One region of the Pseudomonas sp. NY15181 genome, then DNA from elsewhere that is predicted to be linked to it. Evidence: riboswitches for the same ligand, from Rfam matches in the RefSeq annotation. Region 1 holds a riboswitch; the other holds the start of a gene.
What was found. Region 1 has a riboswitch for cobalamin ahead of cobG (precorrin-3B synthase). Riboswitches for the same ligand answer to the same signal wherever they lie in the genome.
Positions count from the first base shown of each region.

Region 2: it holds a riboswitch for cobalamin, as region 1 does, so the genes downstream of both, btuB (TonB-dependent vitamin B12 receptor) here and cobG (precorrin-3B synthase) in region 1, are expected to answer to the same signal.

Region 1 covers NZ_JBLUPT010000005.1:41,978-49,067, reverse strand. Annotated here, with positions in the region: gene ACNFBT_RS13905 (cobalt-precorrin-5B (C(1))-methyltransferase) at 1-636, opposite strand, end outside; gene cbiE (precorrin-6y C5,15-methyltransferase (decarboxylating) subunit CbiE) at 652-1,863, opposite strand; cobalamin riboswitch at 1,934-2,175, shown strand; gene cobG (precorrin-3B synthase) at 2,260-3,618, shown strand; gene ACNFBT_RS13890 (precorrin-8X methylmutase) at 3,611-4,237, shown strand; gene ACNFBT_RS13885 (precorrin-2 C(20)-methyltransferase) at 4,234-4,977, shown strand; gene cobJ (precorrin-3B C(17)-methyltransferase) at 4,977-6,626, shown strand; gene ACNFBT_RS13875 (hypothetical protein) at 6,710-6,898, opposite strand; gene ssb (single-stranded DNA-binding protein) at 7,082-7,090, opposite strand, start outside.
Region 2 covers NZ_JBLUPT010000003.1:261,960-269,049, forward strand. Annotated here, with positions in the region: gene ACNFBT_RS09805 (MlaD family protein) at 1-290, opposite strand, end outside; gene ACNFBT_RS09810 (ABC transporter ATP-binding protein) at 291-1,076, opposite strand; gene ACNFBT_RS09815 (ABC transporter permease) at 1,073-2,218, opposite strand; cobalamin riboswitch at 2,349-2,575, shown strand; gene btuB (TonB-dependent vitamin B12 receptor) at 2,683-4,527, shown strand; gene cobO (cob(I)yrinic acid a,c-diamide adenosyltransferase) at 4,542-5,153, shown strand; gene ACNFBT_RS09830 (cobyrinate a,c-diamide synthase) at 5,380-6,672, shown strand; gene bluB (5,6-dimethylbenzimidazole synthase) at 6,686-7,090, shown strand, end outside.

The DNA.
Region 1 (7,090 bases):
GGCGAGGTGGCGGAAACCGTTGGCGCGGGCGACATCGATGCCCTGCTGGATCGAGGCGATGTAGGCCGAGCAGGAGAACGGCCGGACGATGCCGGTGGTGCCGAGAATCGACAGCCCGCCGAGGATGCCCAGGCGCGGGTTCATGGTCTTCAGCGCCAGCTCGGCGCCGCCCTCGACGCCGATGGTGACGTCGAAACCACCGGTGTAACCGCATTCGGCCGCCAGCGCGGCGAGGTTGTCGCCCATCATCTGGCGCGGCACCGGATTGATCGCCGGTTCACCCACCGCGAGCACCAGGCCGGGCTTGGTCACGGTGCCGACGCCTTCGCCGGCATGGAAGCGCACGCCCGGTTCGGCGCTCAAGGCGACGCGGGCGAAGACCAACGCGCCGTGTGTCACATCCGGGTCGTCACCGGCATCCTTCAGCGTACCCGCCTCCGCGCCTCCATCGATCAGCCGGCAGAACTCCAGGCGCAGGGTGGCGATACGTTCCCTGGGCAAGGCAATCTGCGCCGCGTCGCTGGCCTCGCCGGTCAGCAGCAGGCGCGCCGCCGCGAGGCTGGTGGCGGTGGCGCAGCTGCCGGTGGTGTAGCCGCTGCGCAGCGGGCGGGGTTCTTCGGGAGTCTCTTCTCGCATAGTGGAGCGCATGGTTCAGTCGGCCCGCGGTTTCCAGACTTCCAACAGGGTAATCGGCAATGCCGCGCGCCAGGTATCGAAACCTCCCAGCGGCTGGGCCTGGGCCACGGCAAGGCGGGTCAGTTCGCCACCGATGTGTTCGCGCCAGCTCACCAGCAGCGCCTCGCTCTGCAGCGTGACGGCGTTGGCCACCAGGCGGCCACCGGGCTTGAGTTGCTCCCAGCAGTGTTCGAGGACGCCGGGCACGGTCACGCCGCCGCCGATGAAGATCGCGTCGGGGCGCTCCAGTCCTTGCAGGGCCTCCGGCGCCGCGCCGCAGACCAGCTGCAATGCCGGTACGCCAAGGGCGTCGCGGTTGAAGCGGATGTGTTCCTGGCGCCCGTCGTTGGCTTCGATGGCCAGCGCGCGGCAGCTCGGGTGCGCGCGCATCCATTCGATGCCGATGGAGCCACAACCGGCGCCGACGTCCCAGAGCAGCTCGCCCGGCCTGGGCGCCAGCCGCGCCAGGGTCACGGCGCGCACATCGCGCTTGGTCAGTTGGCCGTCGTGGCGGAAGGCGTCGTCCGGCAGGCCGGTGGTCAGCGGCAGGCGAACGGCGTCGGCACCCGCCACGCACTCCACCGCCACCAGGTTCAGGGCGGCGGTCTCGCCCAGCGACCAGTCGCTGGCCAGGCCATCGATGCGCCGCTCGGATTCGCCTCCCAGGTGTTCCAGCACGTGGATCCGGCTCGGGCCGAAACCGCGTTCGCGGAGCAGCGCGGCGATCGCCGCAGGGCTCTCGCCGTCATTGCTGAGGATCAGCAGCTTCGCGCCGTCATGGAGCTGCGCATTGAGCGCCGCCAACGGTCGCGCCACCAGCGACAGCAAGGTGCACTCCTGGAGCGCCCAGCCCAACCGCGCTACGGCCAGCGAGGCGGAGGAAGGAGCGGAAAACACGAGCATTTCCTCAGGTGGAATCTGACGGGCCAGGCTCGCGCCGACGCCGAACAGCATCGGGTCGCCACTGGCCAGCACGCAGGTTGGCTCACCGCGCCGGCGCAGCACCGGCTCCAGGCTGAACGGACTTGGCCAGGCCTGGCGGCGGGCGCCCAGGCAATGCGGCAGCAGCTCCAGCTGACGCGGCGCGCCGATCACTTCGCTGGCGGCGAGCAGCGCACGGCGCGCGGCCTTGCCGAGGCCGGCGTAACCGTCCTCGCCGATGCCGACGATGGTCAGCCAGGGCGTCATGGGAATTCCTCTGAAGGGGTGCGGCGATCGATCCGACGGGCAGGCTTGTTCCGCCCTCGGGCAAAGCAGGCATAATACCCGCATCGTCGGTGCTCGTAGGATGCTTCGCTGTTTTAAGGCAATGCGTCCGAGAGCCGAAGAGGGAACACGGAAAAACCGTGGCTGCCCCCGCAACTGTAAGCAGCGAGTCCGCGCAATCCGACAGCATGATGATCCCTTTCATGCGGTCGATCTGGCCACTGGGCAACCGGGAAGGCCGCGCAGGATGACGACCTGTCAGCCAGGAGACCTGCCGACGAGACCAGTCGCGCGTGCGGACATCGAGCGGGGTGTATCGGTGTCGTGAAGTCCCCTCGGGGACTCGCAGGTCACCGCGACCCAGCCCTGGTGACCCAAGTGCACGACTCGTCCGCACGCTCCACCCATTCGGCGCCCGCAGTCCGTCCATCGGCCTGCCCCGGCCTGCTGCGCATCGTCGCCTCCCGCGATGGCGGCATCTGCCGCATCAAGCTGCCCTGTGGACAACTCGACGCCCACGCCGCACGCGCCATCGCCCGGGCCGCCGAGCGCCACGCCGACGGCGTGCTGGAGGCGACCAATCGCGCCAACCTGCAGATCCGTGGCGTACAGGCCGGCGCCGAAAATGCGCTGAGCCATGAACTGCTCGCCGCCGGCCTGGGCCCGCGCGAACTGGCGGCGGACGACGTGCGCAACCTGCTGGTCAGCCCGGCCCTTGGCCTGGACACCGCCTTCGACGCAAGCCCGCTGGCGCGCCAACTGCTCGACCTGCTGGAGCGCACGCCGCGCTTCCATGGCCTGTCGCCCAAGTTCGGCGTGCAGCTGGACGGCGGCGAGTCGCTGGCGATGCTGGAGCACCCCAACGACATCTGGCTGTCGGCCATGTCCAACGATGCGGCGCCGCTGTTCGCCTTCGGCCTGGCCGGTTGTCCGCCGCAAAACGAGACGGATTGCCCCGCCCTCGCCGCCGTCACCGCCGAGCAGGTACCGCTGCTGGTGGAAACCCTGCTGCACCTGTTCCTCGATCTCGCCAGCGATGGCCAGACGCGCATGCGCCACCTGCGCGAAATGCATTCTGACGAGGTGCTGCAGGAGCGCCTGCAACAACGCCTACCCTTCCCGCTGCACCTCGGCCCGCGCGTGGAAAACTGGCGCCGCCCTTCACCGACAGCCTTTGCGCACCTCGGGATTCATCCCCAGCGCCAGCCGGAGCGCTCCCTCGTCGGCGCGGGATTCGCCCTCGGACGCCTCGACAGCACCACCCTGCTCGCCCTTGCCGACCTGGCCGAACGCTTCAGTGGCGGACAGCTGCGTCTGACGCCCTGGCAAAGTCTGATCCTCCCCGACGTGGCGCAGGCCGACGCCGCTGTGGTGCTCGCTGCGCTGGCCAATCTCGGTCTGGTGATCGATGCCGCCCAAGCGCTGTCGCGCATCGTCGCCTGCAGCGGCTCCAGCGGCTGCGCGCGCGGGCTGGCCGACACCAAGGCCGATGCCCTGCGCCTGGCCGAACGCCTGCGCCATGCGCCGCCCGCCGGCGTGCACCTGTGCGGCTGCCCGCGCTCCTGCGCCGCCGCGCACGTCGCCCCCTACACCCTGCTGGCCGTTGCCGACGGCCGCTATGACCTGTTCCGTCGCGCCGACGGCGTGGCCGGCTTCGGCCAGCCGCTGGCGCGCAACCTTTCCCTCGATGCCGCGAGCGACCTGCTCGCCGCGCCCGGAGCTCCCACCGATGCTTGATTACATCCGCGACGGCCAGGCGATCTATCGCCAATCCTTCGCCACCATTCGCGCCGAGGCCGACCTCTCCGGCATCCCCGCCGACCTTGAGAAGCTCGCCGTGCGGGTGATCCACGCCTGCGGCATGGTCGACGTGGTGCAGGACCTGCGCTTCTCCGAAGGCGCCGGGGCCATCGGCCGCGCCGCGCTGGCCGCCGGCGCGCCGATTCTCTGCGACGCGCGGATGGTCGCCGAGGGCATCACCCGCGCGCGCTTGCCGGCGCACAACGAGGTGATCTGCACGCTCAACGATCCGGACGTACCGGCGCTGGCCCGCGAGCTGGGCAACACCCGCTCGGCGGTGGCGCTGGAGCACTGGCGCGAGCACCTGGAAGGCAGCGTGGTGGTGATCGGCAACGCACCGACCGCCCTCTTCTACCTGCTGGAAATGCTCGACGCCGGCGCGCCGAAACCGGCGCTGATCCTCGGCTTCCCAGTGGGCTTCGTCGGTGCCATGGAGTCCAAGGACGCCCTAGCCGCCGACAGCCGTGGCGTGCCCTACGTGATCGTGCGCGGCCGCCGTGGCGGCAGCGCAATGGCGGCCGCGGCGGTGAACGCCCTGGCCACGGAGGTGGAATGATGACCGGCCGCCTCATCGGCCTGGGCGTCGGCCCGGGCGACCCGGAACTGCTGACCCTCAAGGCCCTGCGCCTGCTGCGCGCATCCCCGGTGATCGGCTACTTCGTGGCCAAGGCCAAGCACCACGCCGGCCAGGGCGGCAACGCCTTCGCCATCATCGCGGAACACCTGCTGGAATCGCAGCAGCGCCTGCCGCTGGTCTACCCGGTAACCACCGAAAAGCTGGAGCCGCCTCTGACCTACGAAGGGGTGATCAGCGACTTCTACGACACCGCCGCTGAACAAGTGGCCGCGCACCTGGATGCCGGCCGCGACGTGGCGGTGATCTGCGAGGGTGACCCATTCTTCTATGGCTCCTACATGTACCTGCATGACCGTCTTTCAGAGCGGTATGACACCGAAGTCGTACCCGGCGTCTGCTCGATGCTCGGCAGCGCGGCGGTGCTCGGCGTGCCGCTGGTGTACCGCAACCAGAGCCTGTCGGTGCTCTCCGGCGTGCTGCCGGAAGAAGAGCTCAAGCGTCGCCTGGCCGACGCCGACGCGGCGGTGGTGATGAAGCTCGGCCGCAACTTCGACAAGGTCCGCCGCGTGCTGCGCGAGCTGGGCCGCGACGGCGGCGCCCATTACGTCGAGCGGGCGACCATGCGCGAGCAGCGCATCGTGGCGCTGGATGAAGTGGACCCGATGGCCTCGCCGTACTTCTCGATGATCGTCATCCCCGGCCAGCGGTGGAACGGCTGATGCGCGCCGCCATCGTCATTCTCGGCCAGGGCGCGCTGGCCACTGCGCGACGCGTCCAGGGCGTTTATCCACAGGCACGCGTACTGGGCCTGAAGGACCGCGTCGAAGGTGCCGACGAGTCCTACGCAAACTTCGGCGAGACCCTGCGTCAGCTGTACCGCGACGACACCCCGATCATCGCCCTGTGCGCCGCCGGCATCGTCATCCGTACTCTCGCCCCGCTGCTCACCGAGAAAGGCGCGGAGCCGCCGGTGCTGGCCGTCGCCGAAGATGGCAGCGCCGTGGTGCCGCTGCTCGGCGGGTTGGGCGGTGTGAATCGCATGGCCCGTGAGATTGCCGCCGCGCTGGAGGTGGCGCCCGCCATCACCACCAGTGGCGAGCTGCGCTTCGGCGCCTGCCTGCTCGATCCACCGGAAGGCTACGCGCTGGCCGATATCGAACAGGGCAAGCGCTTCGTCTCCGACCTGCTGGGCGGCGACACCCTGCGCATCGAAGGCGACGCGCCCTGGCTGGACGATCTGGACCTGCCGCTGGCCGACGACGCCGTGCACACCCTTCGCATCGACGCACGCACCGAGGGCATCGGGCAGAACGAGCTGCGCATCCATCCGCGCATCGTCCTGGCCCACATCACGCTGGTGGATTCGCAGTTGCCCGAGCGCATCCGCCAGGGCCTGGCGCAAGCCGGGTTGGCGAGCGCGTCGCTGGCAGCACTGGTGGCGCCGCGCTGCCGGATGGCCGATCCGGCGCTGGCCGAGGCCGCCCGCGAGCTGGGCGTGCCACTGCGCTTCATCCACAACGACGGCGAGCTGCCGCCGGCCGTGCTGCAGGGCGACTCCTTCCACCTGCACCGCGCCGCGACGCCCGCCGAGGCCGAGAACATCGGCCAACCGCGCGGGCGACTCAGCGTGATCGGCCTCGGCCCCGGCGCCAGCGATTTCATGATCCCCGCCGTGCGCCGCGCGCTGGACGAGGCGCAGGACCTGCTCGGCTACGAGACCTACGTGAAGATGGCCGAGCCCCTGCGCGACGACCAGGTGCGCCATTGCACCGACAACCGCGAGGAAATGCAGCGCGCCCGTCACGCCTTCGAGCTGGCCGCCAGCGGTCGGCGCGTGGTGGTGATTTCTTCCGGCGACCCGGGCGTGTTCGCCATGGCCGCCGCAGTGATGGAAGCCCTGCACGAGAGCAGCGATCCGCACTGGCACGGCGTGGAGCTGGAAGTGCTGCCGGGCGTGTCCGCCGCGCTGGCGGCCGCGGCCAAGGCCGGGGCACCGCTGGGACACGACTTCTGTCTGATCTCGCTGTCGGACAACCTCAAGCCCTGGGAGACCATCGAGAAACGCCTCGACCACGCCGGCGCCGCCGACCTGGCCATGGCCTTCTACAACCCCATCTCCAAGGCCCGCCCCTGGCAACTGGGACGGGCACTGGAGATCGTGCGCCGCCACCGCTCGCCGGAAACCCTGGTGGTGCTCGGCCGCGACGTCGGCCGGCCGGCCGAGGCGCTGCGCGTCGTCACACTCGGCGAATTGGTGCCGGAGATGGTGGACATGCGCACCCTGGTGATCGTCGGTTCATCGCTGACCCGGCGCTTCCCACGCGCCGACGGTGGCGACTGGGTGTACACGCCGCGTTGGTATCGCTGATCTGTACCTGTAGGAGCGAGCTTGCTCGCGAACCGCCCCGCTGCGGAGTTCGTTCGCGAGCAAGCTCGCTCCTACAAAAGCAGTTAGAACTCCGCCGCGTGGCGGTAACGCGCTTCCAGTTCCAGCGAGATGCGATAGGCCTGCGCCTCGCCTTCGGTGTGGAAGATGCCGACCAGTTGGCCCTCCTGGTACACATCCCAGCAACGCCCGCCCAGGGCGCGAAACTCGCGGGATTTATGGTCGTCGTCACGCTCGGTCACTGTAATGCTCATGGCTTTTCTTCTCCGGTTTTGCCGCACATCAAGGCAATTCCAGAATCATTTAATTAGCCAGCTAATTAAATAGCCACTTTCGAGAAAGACCGTTACGAACATTCGCCAAAACGTGCGTCCCAGAAACGCAAAAGCGCAGCTCGAAGGCTGCGCTTTTGGTGACGGCTGACGAGCAACGTTCGATTAGAACGG
Region 2 (7,090 bases), on a different contig from region 1:
CGGGTGTCTTCGCGGATCGGCGTGCTTTCGTAGACGCGGATGCGCGCACTGACCTTGCTCGGGTCGTTCGGGTCCAGGCGCAGGGACACCACGTCGCCCACACGGATGCCGCTGTACTGCACGGAGCCGCCTTCGGAGAGGCCGCTCACCGCCTCGTTGAAGATCACGTCGTAGAACTTGAACTTCTGGTCGTTGGCCGACTGTGACAGCCATAGCGCGAAAAGCAGTGCGCCGATCGAGACGATCAGGGTGAACAGGCCGATCAGCACGTGATGGGCACGGGTTTCCATTCAGTTTTCCTCCCGCAGGTGCTCTGTGGCCTGCAGCGCGGCACGGCCCCGCGGGCCGTGGAAGTAGTCCTGCACCCAGGCGTCGTCGGTGCCGGCGACCTGTTCCAGCGGTCCGACCACCAGTACGCGTTTCTGCGAGAGCACGGCGACGCGGTCGCAGATGGTGTAGAGGGTGTCCAGGTCGTGGGTGACCAGGAACACGGTGAGGCCGAAGGCGTCGCGCAGGGTCAGGATGAGTTGGTCGAAGGCCGCCGCGCCGATGGGGTCGAGGCCGGCGGTGGGCTCGTCGAGGAACAGGATGTCCGGGTCCAGCGCCAGGGCGCGGGCCAGGGCGGCACGCTTGACCATGCCGCCGGAGAGCTCGGCAGGGTACTTGGCGCCGGCATCCGGTGGCAGGCCGGCGAGGGAAATCTTCACCTTGGCCATGAACTCGGCATCGGCTCGGGACAGCCCGGCGTGCTCGATCAGCGGCAGGCAGATGTTCTCGCTGACGGTCAGCGAGGAGAACAGCGCGCCGTTCTGGAACAGCACGCCGAAGCGCCGTTCCACCTTCGAACGCTGAAGCGGGGATAGCGCTGGCAGGTTCTGGCCAAACACGTGGACGCTGCCTTCGCTGGGCTGGCGCAGGCCGATGATGCTGCGCAGCAGCACGGACTTGCCGGTGCCCGAGCCGCCGACCACGCCGAGGATCTCGCCCTTCATTACGTCGAGGTCGAGGTGCTCGTGCACGGCGTGGCTGTCGAAGCGGTTGGCCAGGTCGCGGACGACAATGATTGGCTCGCTCACCAGCCCATCTCCATGAAGAACAGGGCGAACACCGCGTCCAGCAGGATCACCACGAAGATCGACTGGACCACGCTGGAGGTGGTGTGCTCGCCCACCGACTGCGCGCTGCCGCTGACGCGGAAGCCTTCCAGGCAGCCGATCACGGCGATGATGAAGGCGAACACCGGGGCTTTGACGATGCCCACCAGGAAGTGCTGCACGGCGATGTCGTTCTGCAGCATGTAGAGGAACATTCGCGGCGAGATATCCAGTGCCAGGGCGCAGACCACGCCGCCGCCGAAGATGCCGGAGATCATCGCCAGGAAGGTCAGCATCGGCAGCGTCAGCAGCAGGGCGAGCACCCGTGGCAGCACCAGCAGTTCCACCGGGTCCATGCCCAGGGCCTGGATGGCGTCTATCTCCTGGTTGGCTTTCATCGAGCCGATCTGCGCGGTGAAGGCGCTGGCGGTGCGGCCGGCCAGGAGGATGGCGGTGAGCAGCACGCCGAATTCGCGGAGGAAGGCGAAGCCGACCAGGTCGACGGTGTAGATCGCCGCGCCGAACTTCTTCAACACCGTGGCGCCGAGGAAGGCCACCACTGCGCCGACCATGAAGGTGAGCAGGGCGACGATGGGCACGGCGTCCAGCCCGGTCTGCTCCATGTGTGCGGCCAGCGAAGTGAAGCGCCAGCGACGCGGGCGCAACAAGGTGCGCGCCAGGGTCTGCAGGGTCAGGCCGATGAAGCCCAACCCGCCGATCACATGGCCACGGAAGGCTAGGGTAGCGATGCCGATGCGTTCGAGGACATCGACGATGGCGTTGCCCGGGGGCGGCTTGCGTTCGTCCAGACGGCACTGGGTGATGGCGCTGCCCACGGTGCGCAGCAGGGCCAGGCGCTCGGCGGGCAAGTTGCGGGTGATCTGGTCGAGCTGGTCCATGCGCGCGCCGCCGATGACTTCGGCGAGCAGCGCCGCACCAGCGGTGTCGAGGGCGCCGAGGCCACTGAAGTCCAGCGCGGCGGGTTGGTCACCGTGACGCACGCCGGCGACCTGGGACTCCAGGGTGCTGAAATGCGCCAGCGTCCAGTCGCCGCTGACGTGCATCAGGGGAGGGCTGGAACGGCTATCGAGCTGGAGTTGGCCGGGCTGGGCGGTTGTCGTCATGAATCGCATTCTAGCGAAGTTCTGCGGTGCAACCAGTTGACTTATGTTTCCTCCCTTGGACGCTCTGGCACGGGCCTCGTCGGAGGGCGCGACAGCCTGTTCAATTGACGCCCCAGGCCGCGAGCCTCTAAGCTGCGCGCCTGCTTCAGGTGCCCCCGGCGTGAGTCGGGGGTGAAACAGGGAAGCCGGTGAATTCGGGCCATGCGGTCCGACCAGTCCGGCGCTGCCCCCGCAACGGTAAGCGAGCATCGAGCCGCATTTCGCCACTGTGCCCTCGGCATGGGAAGGCGCGGTTTCAGGAGCCTCTCACGGCCCCACTCGCAAGCCCGGAGACCGGCCTGTTGCAAGCCATGGCATCGCGGGAGGCGCTGTCGATCGCTCCGGCCAGCTGCCGGCGCGTTACCGTCCTCCGCCTGCCTTTTCGGGTCAGAGCCGCGCGGGTGAGAGCGGCGGAGTAAGTTAACGTGAAGCATTTATTCTCTTGGCCGACAGCGCTGGCGCTGGGCGGCTTTTCCTGTATCGGCCTTGCGGCCGACGAAACGCCGCTGGCGCTCGACGATCAACTGGTGACCGCCACGCGCACCGAGCAACGCACCGGACAGAGCCTCGCCTCAGTCAGCGTGCTGGACCGCGCGGACATCGAACGCGCCCAGGCGCAGTCGGTGCCCGACCTGCTGCGGCGCTTGCCGGGCATTTCACTGAGCAGCAACGGCGGGCCCGGCAAGGCCACCAACCTGTATCTGCGCGGCAGCGAATCCGACCATGTGCTGGTGCTGATCGATGGCGTCAAGGCCGGCTCGGTGTCCTCCGGCGGCGCGTCGTTGCAGGACCTCCCGGTGGCGCTGATCGAACGCATCGAAGTGGTGCGCGGGCCGCGCTCCAGCCTGTATGGCTCCGAAGCCATCGGCGGGGTGATCCAGATTTTCACCCGCCAAGCCGTGGAGCAGGGCTTCAAGCCCTGGGCCTACGCAGGGGCGGGCAGCCAGAGCACCTATGAAGGCAGCGCCGGGGCCTCGGCCGGCAACGGGCGCGGCTGGTTCGCCCTGGGCGTGTCCAGCCTGGATACCGCCGGCATCGACGCCAAGGCCAACGGCGCCAGCGGCCACGAGCCGGACAGCGACGGCTACCGCAACCTCTCAGGTTCGCTGCGCGCGGGCTACCGCTTCGACAGCGGTCTGGAGCTGGATGGCAGCCTGTTGCAGAGCGACTCGCACAACGACTTCGACACGGTGAACAGCCGCCGCACCCAGGGTTTCGACGCCTACAACGACGGCGTACAGCGGGTGATCGGCGGCCGCGCGCGGTTCGCCCCGCTGGAGCCCTGGCACGTGAGCCTGTCCGCCGGGCGCAGCGAGGACAAGTCCGACGCCTACCAGGACGGTGCCTTCTACTCGCGCTTCGACAGCCGCCGCGACACCGCGTCCTGGCAGAACGACCTGGACCTCGCGCCCGGCCAGACCCTGACCCTGGGCTACGACTGGCAGCGGGACGAGCTGAGCAGCTCCGCCGACTACGCGGTGACCTCCCGCGACAACCGCGGCACCTTCGCCCAGTACCTGGGCAGCGCGGGGCGCCATGACTGGCAACTGAGCCTGCGCCACGACGACAACCCGCAGTTCGGCAGCCGCAACACCGGCAACCTCGCCTGGGGCTATGCGCTGACCGAGGCCGTACGGGCCTTCGCCAGCTACGGCACGGCCTTCAAGGCGCCGACCTTCAACGAACTCTATTACCCCGGCTACGGCAATCCCGACCTGGACGCGGAAACCTCGCGCAGCGTGGAGCTTGGCGTGGACGGGCGCCACGACTGGGGGCACTGGGCGGCGAATCTGTACCGCACGGTGGTCGACGACCTGATCGCCTACGATTCGGCACTGCGGGCGCCGGACAACATTGACCAGGCGCGCATCCGTGGCATCGAACTGCAACTGGGCAGCCAGTGGCGCGACTGGGTGTGGAACGCCAACGCCAGCCTGCTCGACCCGGAAAGCCGCGCCAGTGGCAGCCGCGGCAATGACCTGCCGCGCCGTGCCCGGCAACTGTTCAACCTGGACCTCGACCGGCGCTTCGACGCGCTGAGCCTGGGCGCCAGCCTGCATGCCGAGGGTCGCCGCTACGACGACCTGGCCAACCGCAATCGCCTGGGCGGCTTCGCCACCCTGGACCTGCGCGGCGAATATGCGTTGAGCCCGGAGTGGCGCCTGCAGGCGCGCCTGAGCAATCTGTTCGACGCCGACTACCAGACCACCCTGGGCTATGAGCAGCCCGGCCGCGCCGTACTCTTCGGCGTGCGCTACCAGGCCCTTTGAGAGGAGAGACACCGATGAGCGAATCCCCGGAAAAGGACGAGCGCCACCGTTCGCGCATGCAGCGCAAGAAAACCGTGGTCGACGAGAAGATCGCCCAGGCCCAGGGCGAGCGCGGCGTGTTCCTGGTCCACAGCGGCAACGGCAAGGGCAAGAGCAGTTCGGCCTTCGGCATGGTCGCCCGCGCGTTGGGCCACGGCATGAAGGTGGGCGTGGTGCAGTTCATCAAGGGCGCCGTCACTACCGGCGAGGAGGCCTTCTTCCGGCGCTTCCCCGAGGAGGTCAGCTACCACGTGATGGGCGAGGGCTTCACCTGGGAAACCCAGGACCGCCAGCGCGACATCGCCAAGGCCCATGAAGCCTGGGAGGTCGCCCGCCGGTTGCTGAGCGATCCGCAGGTCGGCCTGGTGGTGCTGGACGAGGTGAACATCGCGCTCAAGCATGGCTACCTGGAGCTGGATACCGTGCTCGCCGATATCGCCGCCCGCCCGCCGATGCAGCATGTGGTCGCCACTGGGCGCGGCGTGCTGCCGGCGATGGTCGAGGCGGCCGACACCGTGACCGAGATGGGCCTGGTGAAGCATGCCTTCAAGGCCGGGATCAAGGCGCAGAAAGGGGTGGAGTTCTGATGTTCGTGGCTGGCCCTCACCCCAACCCTCTCCCAAGGGGAGAGGGGGCAGTTGGGTGCTTCATGCATCAATGGTTTGAGTTGATCAACCACTGTGCTGCCGTGTCGTCCGTCCAAAGTGCTGGCCGGCGAGCGCCGTACTTTGATGACACGCCGAACGGCGCCCTCTCCCTCCGGGAGAGGGCTGGGGTGAGGGCGCTCTTTGCCTCGATGATGGAGTCCCATTGATGCAAAGTCGTCATTGCCCCGCACTCCTGATCGCCGCGCCCGCCTCCGGCCAGGGCAAGACCACCGTCACCGCCGCCCTGGCGCGCCTGCACACGCGCCTCGGACGCAAGGTGCGGGTGTTCAAGTGCGGCCCGGACTTCCTCGACCCGATGATCCTCGCCCGCGCCAGCGGCGCGCCGGTCTACCAGCTGGACCTGTGGATGGTTGGCGAGGCCGAGAGCCGCCGGCTGCTCTGGGAGGCCGCCGAGGAGGCCGAACTGATCCTGATCGAAGGTGTGATGGGGCTGTTCGACGGCTCGCCCTCGGCCGCCGATCTCGCCCGTTGCTTCGGCGTGCCGGTGATGGCGGTGATCAACGGCCAGTCCATGGCGCAGACCTTCGGCGCCCTGGCGGTCGGCATGGCCACCTACCAGCCGGACCTGCCGTTCTCCGGCGTGCTCGCCAACCGCATCGGCAGCCAGCGTCACCGCGACCTGGTGCGCGACAGCCTGCCGGAGTGGATTCGCTGGTATGGCGCGTTGCCGCGCGACGCCGAGGTGGAACTGCCCAGCCGCCACCTGGGCCTGGTGCAGGCCGATGAACTGGCCGACCTCGACGCGCGCCTGGATGCCGCCGCCGATGTCCTGGCCGCCAGCGCCAGTACCGAGCTGCCGGCGCCGGTGAGCTTCGCCGCACCCGAGCCGCGCACTGCGCAGGGCCGCCTCGACGGCGTGCGCGTCGGCGTGGCGCGGGACAACGCCTTCGCCTTCCTCTACCAGGCCAATCTCGACCTGCTGCGTGAACTGGGCGCCGAACTGGTGTTCTTCTCGCCACTGCGCGATGAAGCCCTGCCCGAGGTGGACAGCCTCTACCTGCCCGGCGGCTACCCGGAGCTGCACCTGCGGGCGCTGGCGGAAAACCAGGCCATGGCCCAGGCCATCCGTGCGCACCACGCTGCCGGCAAGCCGATCCTGGCCGAATGCGGCGGCATGCTCTACCTGCTCGATGCGCTCACCGATGTGGCGTGTGAGCGCGCCGAACTGCTCGGCCTGCTGCCCGGCGAGGCGCGCATGCAGAAGCGCCTGGCGGCATTGGCGCTGCAGGCGGTGACGTTGCCGGAAGGCACCCTGCGCGGCCACACCTTCCATCATTCGCTGCTGGACAGCGCGGAACCACCGCTGGCCCGGGGCGTCTGTCCGAACGACAAGCCGGTGGCCGAGGCGGTGTTCCGCCGTGGTCGCCTCACCGCGTCCTACATCCACTTCTACCTGCCGTCCGACCCGGACGCCGCAGCGGCGTTGCTCAGACCATGAAGAACTGCAGACCATGACCGACCACGCCTACAGCCCTGAAGAGCGCGCCGCGCTCTACCGCGCCATTGCCGAGCGCCGCGACATGCGCCACTTCAGTGGCGGCGAGGTGGCGCCCGAACTGCTCGCCCGCCTGCTGGAGGCTGCACACCAGGCGCCCAGCGTCGGCCTGATGCAGCCCTGGCGCTTCATCCGCGTCACCCGTCCGGAACTGCGCCAGGCGATCCACCGTCTGGTGGACGAGGAGCGCGTGCGCACCGCCGAGGCACTGGGCGAGCGCTCCAACGAATTCATGCGGCTGAAAGTGGAGGGCGTGCTCGATTGCGCCGAGCTGCTGGTGGGCGCGCTGATGGAGGGCCGCGAGGCCCATGTCTTCGGCCGCCGCACCCTGCCGCAGATGGACCTGGCGTCGCTGTCCTGC